2 regions of the Pseudoalteromonas sp. SM9913 genome follow, and region 1 is predicted to be linked to the other one. Evidence: predicted binding sites of a transcription regulator. Region 1 holds the regulator's gene; the other holds the start of a gene.
The links. Region 1 encodes ArgR, which controls arginine synthesis, uptake and breakdown. Its sites were predicted from a motif close to ANTGAATANNTATTCANT; they were not measured.

Region 1 (4,982 bases):
GATGGTTGTATTGCTCAAATATGCAGTTATGTATTTTGATCAAGCATGGAATAGTGAGTTTTTTAGCTATGCATGGCAAAGTTTAAAAGTGGCGGCTGTAGTCAGTGTGGTGACTATTATACTGAGTGTTTTAGTGGTGTTTTATCAGCGCATTGCTAAACAAACAAATCCATTAATACCCGGGCGTTTGGCCAGTACGGGCTATGCGTTACCCGGCACAGTATTAGCGATAGCGGTATTGTTGCCACTCACCCTATTAGAAAATACTATCAACCGCACTTTAGCTCCTTATGATTTAGATATTGGTTTATTACTTACTGGCAGCTTACTCACTATTATTTTTGCTTATATAGTGCGGTTTTACGCCGTTGCACACGGAGCTATTGAGTCGAGCTTTTCACGCATTAGTCCCTCCCTTGATATGGCAAGCCAGTCAATGGGAAAAAGCCAAGGGCGCACATTACGCTTAGTGCACTTACCTTTATTACGCCGAGGCTTATTAACCGCCGGTTTATTGGTCTTTATTGAGTGTATGAAAGAGCTACCCGCAGCTTTGTTGTTAAGGCCTTTTGATTTTGAAAGCTTAGCAACTCATGTGTTTCAGTATGTAAGCGATGAACAATTAGAGCTGGCCTCTATATCGGCTTTGTTTATTGTGGTGGTGGGGTTTATTCCGTTATATTTTATTAACCGTTCAATGGAGCAACGTAGCTAAATGAGTAGTTTGATTTTACAAGGCGTGAGCTATGCATATAACGGGATTAAGGTGATAGATAATTTAGATTTAACCTTAGGTAAAGACGAAATAGTGTGTTTACTCGGAGCCAGTGGCTGCGGTAAAACCACCACACTAAAAGCCATTGCAGGATTAATTGAAGCCAAACAAGGGCAGGTATTTATTGATGGTAAGCTAGTCAGTGATGCTAATACGTTTGTTTCACCTGAGCATCGTAATATTGGCATGATGTTTCAAGACTATGCGTTATTTCCGCATTTAACGGTGGCTAATAACATTGCGTTTGGGCTAAGCGGCATGAGCAAAGCAGATAAACACGCACGCGTAAGTGAAATGCTAAAGCTGGTACACTTGGTAGGCTGCGCCGATAGATTCCCTCATCAACTCTCTGGTGGGCAACAGCAGCGAGTAGCGATTGCACGCGCATTAGCTTATAAACCTAGCTTACTGTTACTTGACGAGCCATTTTCTAATATTGATACCCAAGTACGATTTGAGTTAATTGCCGACATTAGGCGCATTATTAAGGCGCAGCAAGTATCGGCTGTGTTTGTTACTCACTCAAAAGAAGAGGCGTTTGCTTTTTCAGATATGCTTGCGGTTATGCACCAAGGTAAAATTGCGCAGCAAGGTACGCCAGAACAGCTTTTTGCTAAACCGCGTTCAAAGGAGGTTGCAGAGTTTCTGGGTCAGGGCATATACTTAAGCGCAACCGCATTAACCGCCACTGAATATCAAACGCAGTTTGGGGTGGTTGAATCAATACAGCCACAGCAGCATGGCGTGGCGGATAAGGGCGTTATTTATGTGCGTCCGCATCAACTTGAACTTGTTAGTAATAACGATACGCAACAGCAATCTGAGCGGGTTAGTATATTAAGTAGTCGCTTTATTGGCTCCGCTTATGTATACACTGTGGTTATTGATGAGCAAGAAATAGAAGTTGCAGCCCAGTATGGCCAGTCATTTGAAATTAATGAACAGGTTATAATAAAAATAAAACCGCACACGGTGAATTTTTTTGAATCGTAATTAATCGCTGTGTTTTGCTCTAAAAAGTAAGGAATGACAATGGCGCAAGCGCAATCAGGGATTTGTGCTGAAGCAAACTTACACGGTTTGCACTTATTTTTTAATGTACTTGATGGTCACGACGAATCACTTCGCGCTAAGCTTAAAAAAGTGAGCGATATTGAAGATGAGTTTAGTGATCAATTCTCTGAATCTATGCTTTCTTGTATGGTCGCCATTGGCGCGCAATATTGGCCACACATTCTGCCTGATTATATGCCAAGTGAGCTGCAAAGCTTTCCTAATATCACCCATAGCGATTTTGTGATGAGTGCAAGGCCATGCGATTTATTTGTACAAATCCGCTCAGACAGAGAAGATGTAAACCACCTGTTTGCATTGCAAATATTAAAACTTTTCAACCCTGATGTTGAGCTGGTGGAGCAAATTCGAAATTTTCGTTTTTTAGATGGCCGTGATTTTAATGGTTTTATTTATGCGGGCGATACTCCGCATGGTCGTCAAAAACGGGTAACGGCCCTCGTTAATAAGCCTGATAGCTTTGAAGATCAAGGCAGCTATATTCATGTTCAGCGCTATAAGCATGACTTAACGTTATGGCAGCACTTGTCGTTGCAAGAACAAGAACAAATAATGGGGCGTACTCGTCTCGACAATACCCTAATAAGCCCCGCACTTGAAAGCAGCCATGCAACCCGAAGTGAATTAAAAGATGAACAGGGGCAAGCATTATTACTAAATCAAAGTATGCCTTATGGCGACGTGTATGAGCAGGGGATGTTAATGATTACGTGCTCGGCTAAAGGGGATGCGTTCGAGAAAGTACTCAATAGCCGATTAGGGCAGGGGGAGTATTACGACCATTGGCTTGATTTTACTCAAGCAGATATGGGCTCTGCGTTTTTTGCACCCTCAGTGCGATTTCTAAAGCAGCTATAAAACAAGCCAGTAACGGCTACGTATTAGTATAGCCGTAACAGTGATAACCAAACGAGTTTAAACCGTATCAAACAAAATACGCACACGCTCTAATGTGAGGTCTATTTCTGATACTTTCGCTGGCGCAATAAAAATAGTGTCATCGCCGGCAATTGTTCCTAATACGCCATCTGCTTTACCTAATGAGTCAAGTAAACGGGCAATTAGCTGCGCAGCGCCTGGGCTGGTGCGAATAATAATCATCATTTCGTTATGCATAATGTCAATAACTAACTGGCGTAACGGGCTTTTAGCGGTTGGTACACCCATTTCGGCAGGTAAACAGTACACCATTTCTTGTTTTGCATTGCGGGTACGTACCGCGCCAAACTTACTTAACATCCGCGACACTTTACTTTGGCTAATATTATCAAAGCCTTGTTCTTTTAATGCGTCAACTATTTCGCCTTGTGAGCCAAAATTCTCTTCTTTTAAAAGTGCTTTAAAGGCTTTTACCAATGCTTCTTGTTTGTCTTGTGGTTGCATAGTGTCTAATTAGTTATGTTGTCGATACTGCAAATTCTACACAAAAATGCATATTTATGCAGCAGTTGTTTAGGTTTTGCTGCGTTTAAACAGCAAAGTTTACAACTATGGTCGAAAATATAGCTAAAATAGGCAGGATAAATTTGTTTTTAGTCGCTAATTTCTTTATCTTATAAACCACAAATATTTCCTTCCTCAAATCACGGAGAATTCCAATGAAAGTTGCTGTATTAGGTGCTGCAGGTGGTATCGGTCAAGCGTTGTCTTTATTATTAAAAACAGGCTTACCAGCTGGTTCAGAATTATCACTATATGATGTTGCGCCAGTAGTTCCTGGTGTTGCTGTTGACCTTTCTCATATCCCAACAGATGTAAAAGTTGAAGGTTTTGGTGCAGATGCACTAGATAAAGCATTAACAGGTTGTGATATTGTTTTAATCCCAGCGGGTATGCCACGTAAGCCAGGTATGGATCGTGCAGATTTATTTAATGTTAACGCTGGTATCATTAAAACATTAGCAGAAGGCATTGTTGCTAACTGTCCTAAAGCGCTTGTAGGTATTATCACTAACCCAGTTAATGGAACTGTACCTATTGTTGCTGAAGTATTCAAAAAAGCAGGTACTTACGATGCTAAGCGTGTATTTGGTATTACAACTTTAGATGTGATCCGTTCTGAAGCGTTTATTGCTGAACTTAAAGGCGTAGACGTAGCAAGTGTTAAAGTACCAGTGATTGGTGGCCACTCAGGCACAACCATTCTACCGTTACTTTCTCAAGTTGAAGGTGTTACTTTCACTGATGAAGAAGTAGCTACACTAACTCCTCGTATCCAAAATGCAGGTACTGAAGTAGTTAATGCTAAAGCGGGCGGTGGTTCTGCAACATTATCTATGGGTGCTGCTGCAGCACGTTTTTGTATGTCTTTAGTTAAAGGCTTACAAGGTGAAGACGTTGTAGATTATGCATACGTTGCTGTTGAAAATGGCGATGCAGAGTACTTTGCACACCCGGTACGTTTAGGCAAAAATGGCGTAGAAGAAATTCTTTCTTACGGCACTCTAAGCGCATTTGAAGAGCAAGCTAAAAATGACATGCTTGAAACGCTGAAAAAAGATATCAAAGAAGGTGTTGATTTTATGGCGTAATAGCCAAAATTAACCAATAAAAAGCCTGCTATTTGCAGGCTTTTTTATTGCTCGGAATTATCTACACAGTATTACTTAGTGGTCGCGGTCAACCGCTATTCTAGCTAAGCTAATTAGTGCTTGCTTGTAACTCGACTCAGCTAAGCAATCTAAACATGCAATTGCTTTATTAGCTTCTTGCTCGGCTTTTTTCATTGTGAACTCAAGGGCATTGGTATGTTTAAGTGCAGCCAGTATCTCGTCAAGGTGCTCCATACCATTACAGTGCTCAATAGCGTCTCTTATTAACTGTGTTTGATGCTCACTACCGTGTTGCATTGCATATATAAGAGGTAACGTCGGCTTACCTTCAGCTAAATCGTCGCCAATGTTTTTACCAAGTTGGTCGGCATCAGCGTTGTAATCTAAAACATCATCCACTAACTGAAAAGCAGTACCTAAATGCATGCCATACAAATTAAGTGCTTCTAGTACACTATCGTCTTGATCAGTAATAATGGCCGCAAGACCCGTCGCTGCTTCAAATAGCTTGGCGGTTTTAGAATAAATAACCTGCATATAACTGGCTTCAGTGGTATCAGGATCGTTGCAGTTCATTAATT
Region 2 (4,982 bases), 940 kb from region 1:
CACTGCGCACCATTTTTAAACGCTGGCCACCTATCTCTGATTTATATAGGTTTGCAGCATCTTGATAAGTTAGTTGTAGCGGGAGGTTATCAGACGTCCACCAAGTGTGGCCATCATCCATTACTTGCAACTGCACAGCATAGAGCTGGCTACTTTTATGCGCAATGGGATCCGCTGACATCATGTGATAAACGCTTAAACTCGTCATAGTGATGCCAATACCAATGGCAATCGCCAGTACCATTAAAAAGCTTACTAACGGTGTGCGCTTGAAGCTGCGCCAACTTAAATCGAGGTAATGTAGAAGCATGGCTTAGGCTCCAGCAACATTTTTAAGGTTTTGTGCACCTTGGTACAAGGTGAAATCAGCAAGTTGACCGTCTACAACTTGAATATTTCGAGGGGCACGCCGAGCAAGTTCTGCATCATGGGTGACCATGACAATGGTTGCGCCATCGCGATTGATTTGTTCAAGCAGCTCCATTACTTGACGAGCCATAAGGCTGTCGAGATTACCGGTAGGTTCATCGGCTAATAAAAATCGTGGCTCGCCAGCAAGCGCCCGTGCTATGGCCACTCGTTGTTGCTGTCCGCCAGAGAGTTGCTGTGGCAAATGTTTTGCCCGAGAGGCAAGGCCAACTTGTTCTAAGCATTTTTCAATGCGACGTTTACGCTCTGCGGCTTTAATACCCCTATAACGTAGCGGTACTTCAATATTTTCATATAAGTTTAAGTCAGGTATTAAATTAAACCCTTGGAAGATAAAGCCTATTTTTTGATTTCGACAATCTGCACGTTGATTATCGTTTAACTTACCGACATCAATTCCATCAAGTAAGTATTCACCTGCGGAGAAGGGCTCTAACATTCCAGCGATATTTAAAAAGGTCGTTTTTCCTGACCCGCTAGGGCCTGTTACAGCAATAAATTCGCCTTCATCAACGTGCAGATTAAAGTCACGTAATGCATGGGTTTGCACCATTTCAGTTTGATATACTTTACTTATATTATTCATCTTTAACATGCTTTTTCCTTTTATTATTTGGTTCTACGCGATTGTTAGCGAAGTAATAACGTGTGTGTGTGTTTGAAACTGTTATAGCTTGAGATAATCAATTCATCGCCAGCTTGAACCCCTGAAATTAACTCAACCGCATTAATGCTGGTTGCACCAATTGAAATATCAATGAGCTGAGCTGTATCACCGGTAATTTTATAAACCTGTGTGCCGCCTTGTTGTAAAAATGCCCCACGCTTAACCTGTAAAACATCGTCACGATTTTCTAATAAAATACGTGCGGTTAATCGTTGGTTTTGTCTGATGCCCGTCATGTCTTTGTTAAAACGTACACGTGTTGTGACTTCTCTATTATTGACTTCTGGTGAAATGGCAGAAAGGGTACCCATCACTTTGCTAGCGCCCATTGTTATCTCTACGTCCATACCTAAACCAAGGTCATTTGCATAACTTTCAGGGACTTGTAGTTCTGCTTCAAAATTGCTCAAATCAACTAAAGTCATTAGTGGTTGGCTTTGTGTTACCGCTTCTCTTTGTTGAACTAGTAAGTTACCTACAATCCCTGACACAGTGGCTTTAATTGTTAAGTTATTAACTTTGCGAAGTAGATCATCGACAATCAGTTGTTGACGAGTGACATCTCGTTTAGCGGCCTGTAGTTCAAAAGCAAGTGTATCTTTGGACAATTCAACTTCTTGCTCTGCATGTTTATAAGAAAGTTTTGCACGGGTAAGCTCATCAATGGCTTTTTCATGATCAATTTGACTGATCACATTTTTTTGCATTGACAAAGTCGCTCTGCGATTTTCTCTATCGGCAGCGTTTAATTCTACTTGTGCTAGATCAAGCGCTTTATTTAAGCTTAATGATTGGCGGCGTGCCTCAAGGTGTTTACGTTGTAGCTCGCCCTCAAGACGAGCTAAAACAGACTGTTGCTGCTTTAATTCGTTTGTGAGCTCGGGGCTCTCAACCATGGCTATTACATCATTCAGTTTGACTGAGTCACCAGCATTTACCTTCAATGAAACAAAGCCTCGTTCAGGGCTGTAAACTTTTGGTGCTCTGGCGGCTACAATTTTACCGCTGGCTGCAACATCACGTATTAGTGATTGGCGCACCACTGTGGCTATTTGTAGGCTTACTCTATCAACCGAGATAGTACCTTCTTGATCAGTATTTAATAATGCATATACACATAGAGCAACTAAGCCCACAGTAAATATAAACAGCCATATGTTTTTTTAAAATTTATAGGTCGTGAGATTTGCGTGTCTTGCCCGCTAGTGTCTTTAATCATTATTTGTTCTCTTTGCTTAGTGTTTTTCAAACACAGTAATCATTAGCGAGGCAATAAACAGAATAATTGGTGAAATTAAAAATAAGCCAATAGTAAACATTCAAATGCCCTCAAAATTTATATAGTTATGGAATATTCGAATAGCGTGCCATTTTTTATCTTGTTGAATTTAATTACTTTTTATTTTTAAACTTTCTTTTTATGTGTCCGCGGACATAAAAAGTGTCCGCTGCGGGCACTTTTTTGATTTGGCTGTGGGGTGAGATTACCTCAACGTAAAGCAAAGAAAGTTGTTAATTAATGCATAGCATAAGACTAACGTGCAAATTCATTGAATAAACTATGTGCTAATAGAAGTCGATGTAATTAAATGTCATGTTTAGATGTATTACGAATAAAGCAAAAATGATGGAATGATATCTGGTGAATAGTTATTCATTTTAAGCCTACTTTACGTTTACGTAAACTGCCTGTTGTGAGGAGGTTTTATTTACAAGTTCTTAAAAATAACACCGGTGTCATTAAAGTTTTCGATCCAATATCTACTCAAATGTTAATATTTAGCATTATTTTATGATTTTTAATGAAGTTGAAATATATTCAATATAATGAATATGTATTCAGAAAGATATTGACTCAGGTTAGGAATAACGCTAATTTTGATCGTCTGTTAGCAAATCGTCGAGCCGTTCATCCACGTTAACAGTGCAGCAAGGGGAGGGGTCCATGTTATATGACTCAAAACTAGAAAAAGATAATTGTGGCTTTGGCTTAATAGCCCAAGTTAATAACCAAGCGAGTCACCGACTCATCCGTACGGCGATCACCGGTTTAGATCGCATGCAGCACCGCGGCGGTATATCTGCTGATGGTAAAACGGGTGATGGTTGTGGCTTGTTACTTCAAAAACCAGACAGCTTCTTTCGTGCTATTGCTGCTGAAAATAATTGGCATTTAGGTAAAAATTACGCCGTTGGGATGATTTTCCTCAATGCTGATCCGGTATTAGCACAAGCAGCTAAAGATGTTTTAAGCGAAGAACTAGAAAAAGAAACGCTTAATATTTTAGGTTGGCGTGTTGTCCCTACCGATCCATCAATGTTAGGACCTATAGCACTAAAGCAATTGCCTGGGTTTGAACAAATTTTTATTAGTGCGCCAGAAGGTTGGCGTTCTAAAGATTTAGAGCGACGTTTATATGTTGCACGTCGTCGTGCAGAAAAGCGCTTGATGGATGATGAATCATTTTATATTGCGAGCTTATCTGGGCTAGTCACCATCTATAAAGGCTTAATGATGCCTGCTGACTTGCCAAATTTTTATCTCGATCTTGCTGATATTCGCATGACCAGTGCTATTTGTGTTTTTCATCAACGCTTCTCTACAAACACACAGCCTCGCTGGCCTTTAGCGCAACCATTTCGTTATTTAGCGCACAATGGTGAAATTAATACTATTGAAGGTAACCGTCAGTGGGCCCGTGCACGCTCTTATAAATTTGCTTCGCCGCTTATTCCTGATTTACAAAGCGCAGCGCCGTTTGTTAATGAAACAGGGTCTGACTCATCTAGCCTCGATAATATGCTAGAGCTGTTTTTAGCTGGTGGTATGGATTTATTCCGTGCGATGCGCATGCTAGTGCCGCCAGCATGGCAAAAAAACCGTGCTATGGATGACGACTTACGTGCATTCTATGATTTTAATTCGATGCATATGGAACCGTGGGATGGCCCTGCAGGGATTGTTATGTCGGATGGGCGTTTTGCAGCCTGTAACCTAGACCGTAATGGCCTGCGCCCTGCGCGTTATATTATTACTCAAGATGGCTTTATTACTTTAGCCTCTGAAGTGGGTATATGGGATTACACCGCTGACGAGGTGGTAGAAAAAGGACGTGTAGGCCCGGGCGAACTCCTCGTTATTGATACTAAATTGGGTAAAATTTGGCATTCAGATGAAATTGACCAAGATTTAAAATCACGCCACCCTTATAAGTCGTGGTTAGAAGAAAACGTTAAACGATTAACGCCTTTTGAAGCACTTACCGAGCAAGATGCGGGCAATCGCTCATTTGATGATGAAACCCTTGTCAAATACCAAAAGATGTTTGGCTATACTAACGAAGAGCTAGACAGCGTCATTCGTGTCATGGGTGAAAATGGGCAAGAAGCCACTGGCTCAATGGGTGACGATACGCCGTTTGCCGTACTGAGCGAAGGGCACCGTTCACTTTATGATTATTTCCGTCAAAAGTTTGCTCAGGTTACTAATCCGCCAATTGATCCGTTACGTGAAAACCATGTAATGTCGCTTGCAACGTGTATTGGCAGTGAGCAAAACGTATTTAATGAAACAACAGGGCACGCTAAACGCCTGCAATTTGATACGCCTATTTTAATGTATGCTGATATGCAGCAGCTACTTAACGCCGATGAAGCGCATTACAGCTATTGTAAGATTGATATTACTTACACCGTAGAAGAAGGCCTTGAGAATGCGGTTAAGCGCATCTGTGATGAAGCACAAGCAAAAGCCGCATCTGGCTGTATTATGCTGGTATTAACGGATCGTAACTTTGATGACAATCAATTACCTATTCCTGCTGCTATGGCGGTGGGTGCGGTACAAAAACGCTTGGTAGATAATAACTTACGCTGTGAGTCAAAT

Region 2: the regulator ArgR is predicted to act here: its motif matches at 2,923-2,940, upstream of gltB (glutamate synthase large subunit).

The regions. Positions count from the first base shown of each region.
Region 1 covers NC_014803.1:2,871,107-2,876,088, reverse strand. The annotation lists gene PSM_RS13200 (ABC transporter permease) at 1-715, shown strand, start outside; gene PSM_RS13195 (ABC transporter ATP-binding protein) at 716-1,768, shown strand; gene PSM_RS13190 (Dyp-type peroxidase) at 1,808-2,707, shown strand; gene argR (transcriptional regulator ArgR) at 2,765-3,232, opposite strand; gene mdh (malate dehydrogenase) at 3,448-4,380, shown strand; gene ispB (octaprenyl diphosphate synthase) at 4,456-4,982, opposite strand, start outside.
Region 2 covers NC_014803.1:1,933,468-1,938,449, reverse strand. The annotation lists gene PSM_RS08820 (ABC transporter permease) at 1-310, opposite strand, end outside; gene PSM_RS08815 (ABC transporter ATP-binding protein) at 314-1,024, opposite strand; partial or broken gene PSM_RS08810 (efflux RND transporter periplasmic adaptor subunit) at 1,060-2,315, opposite strand; gene gltB (glutamate synthase large subunit) at 3,042-4,982, shown strand, end outside.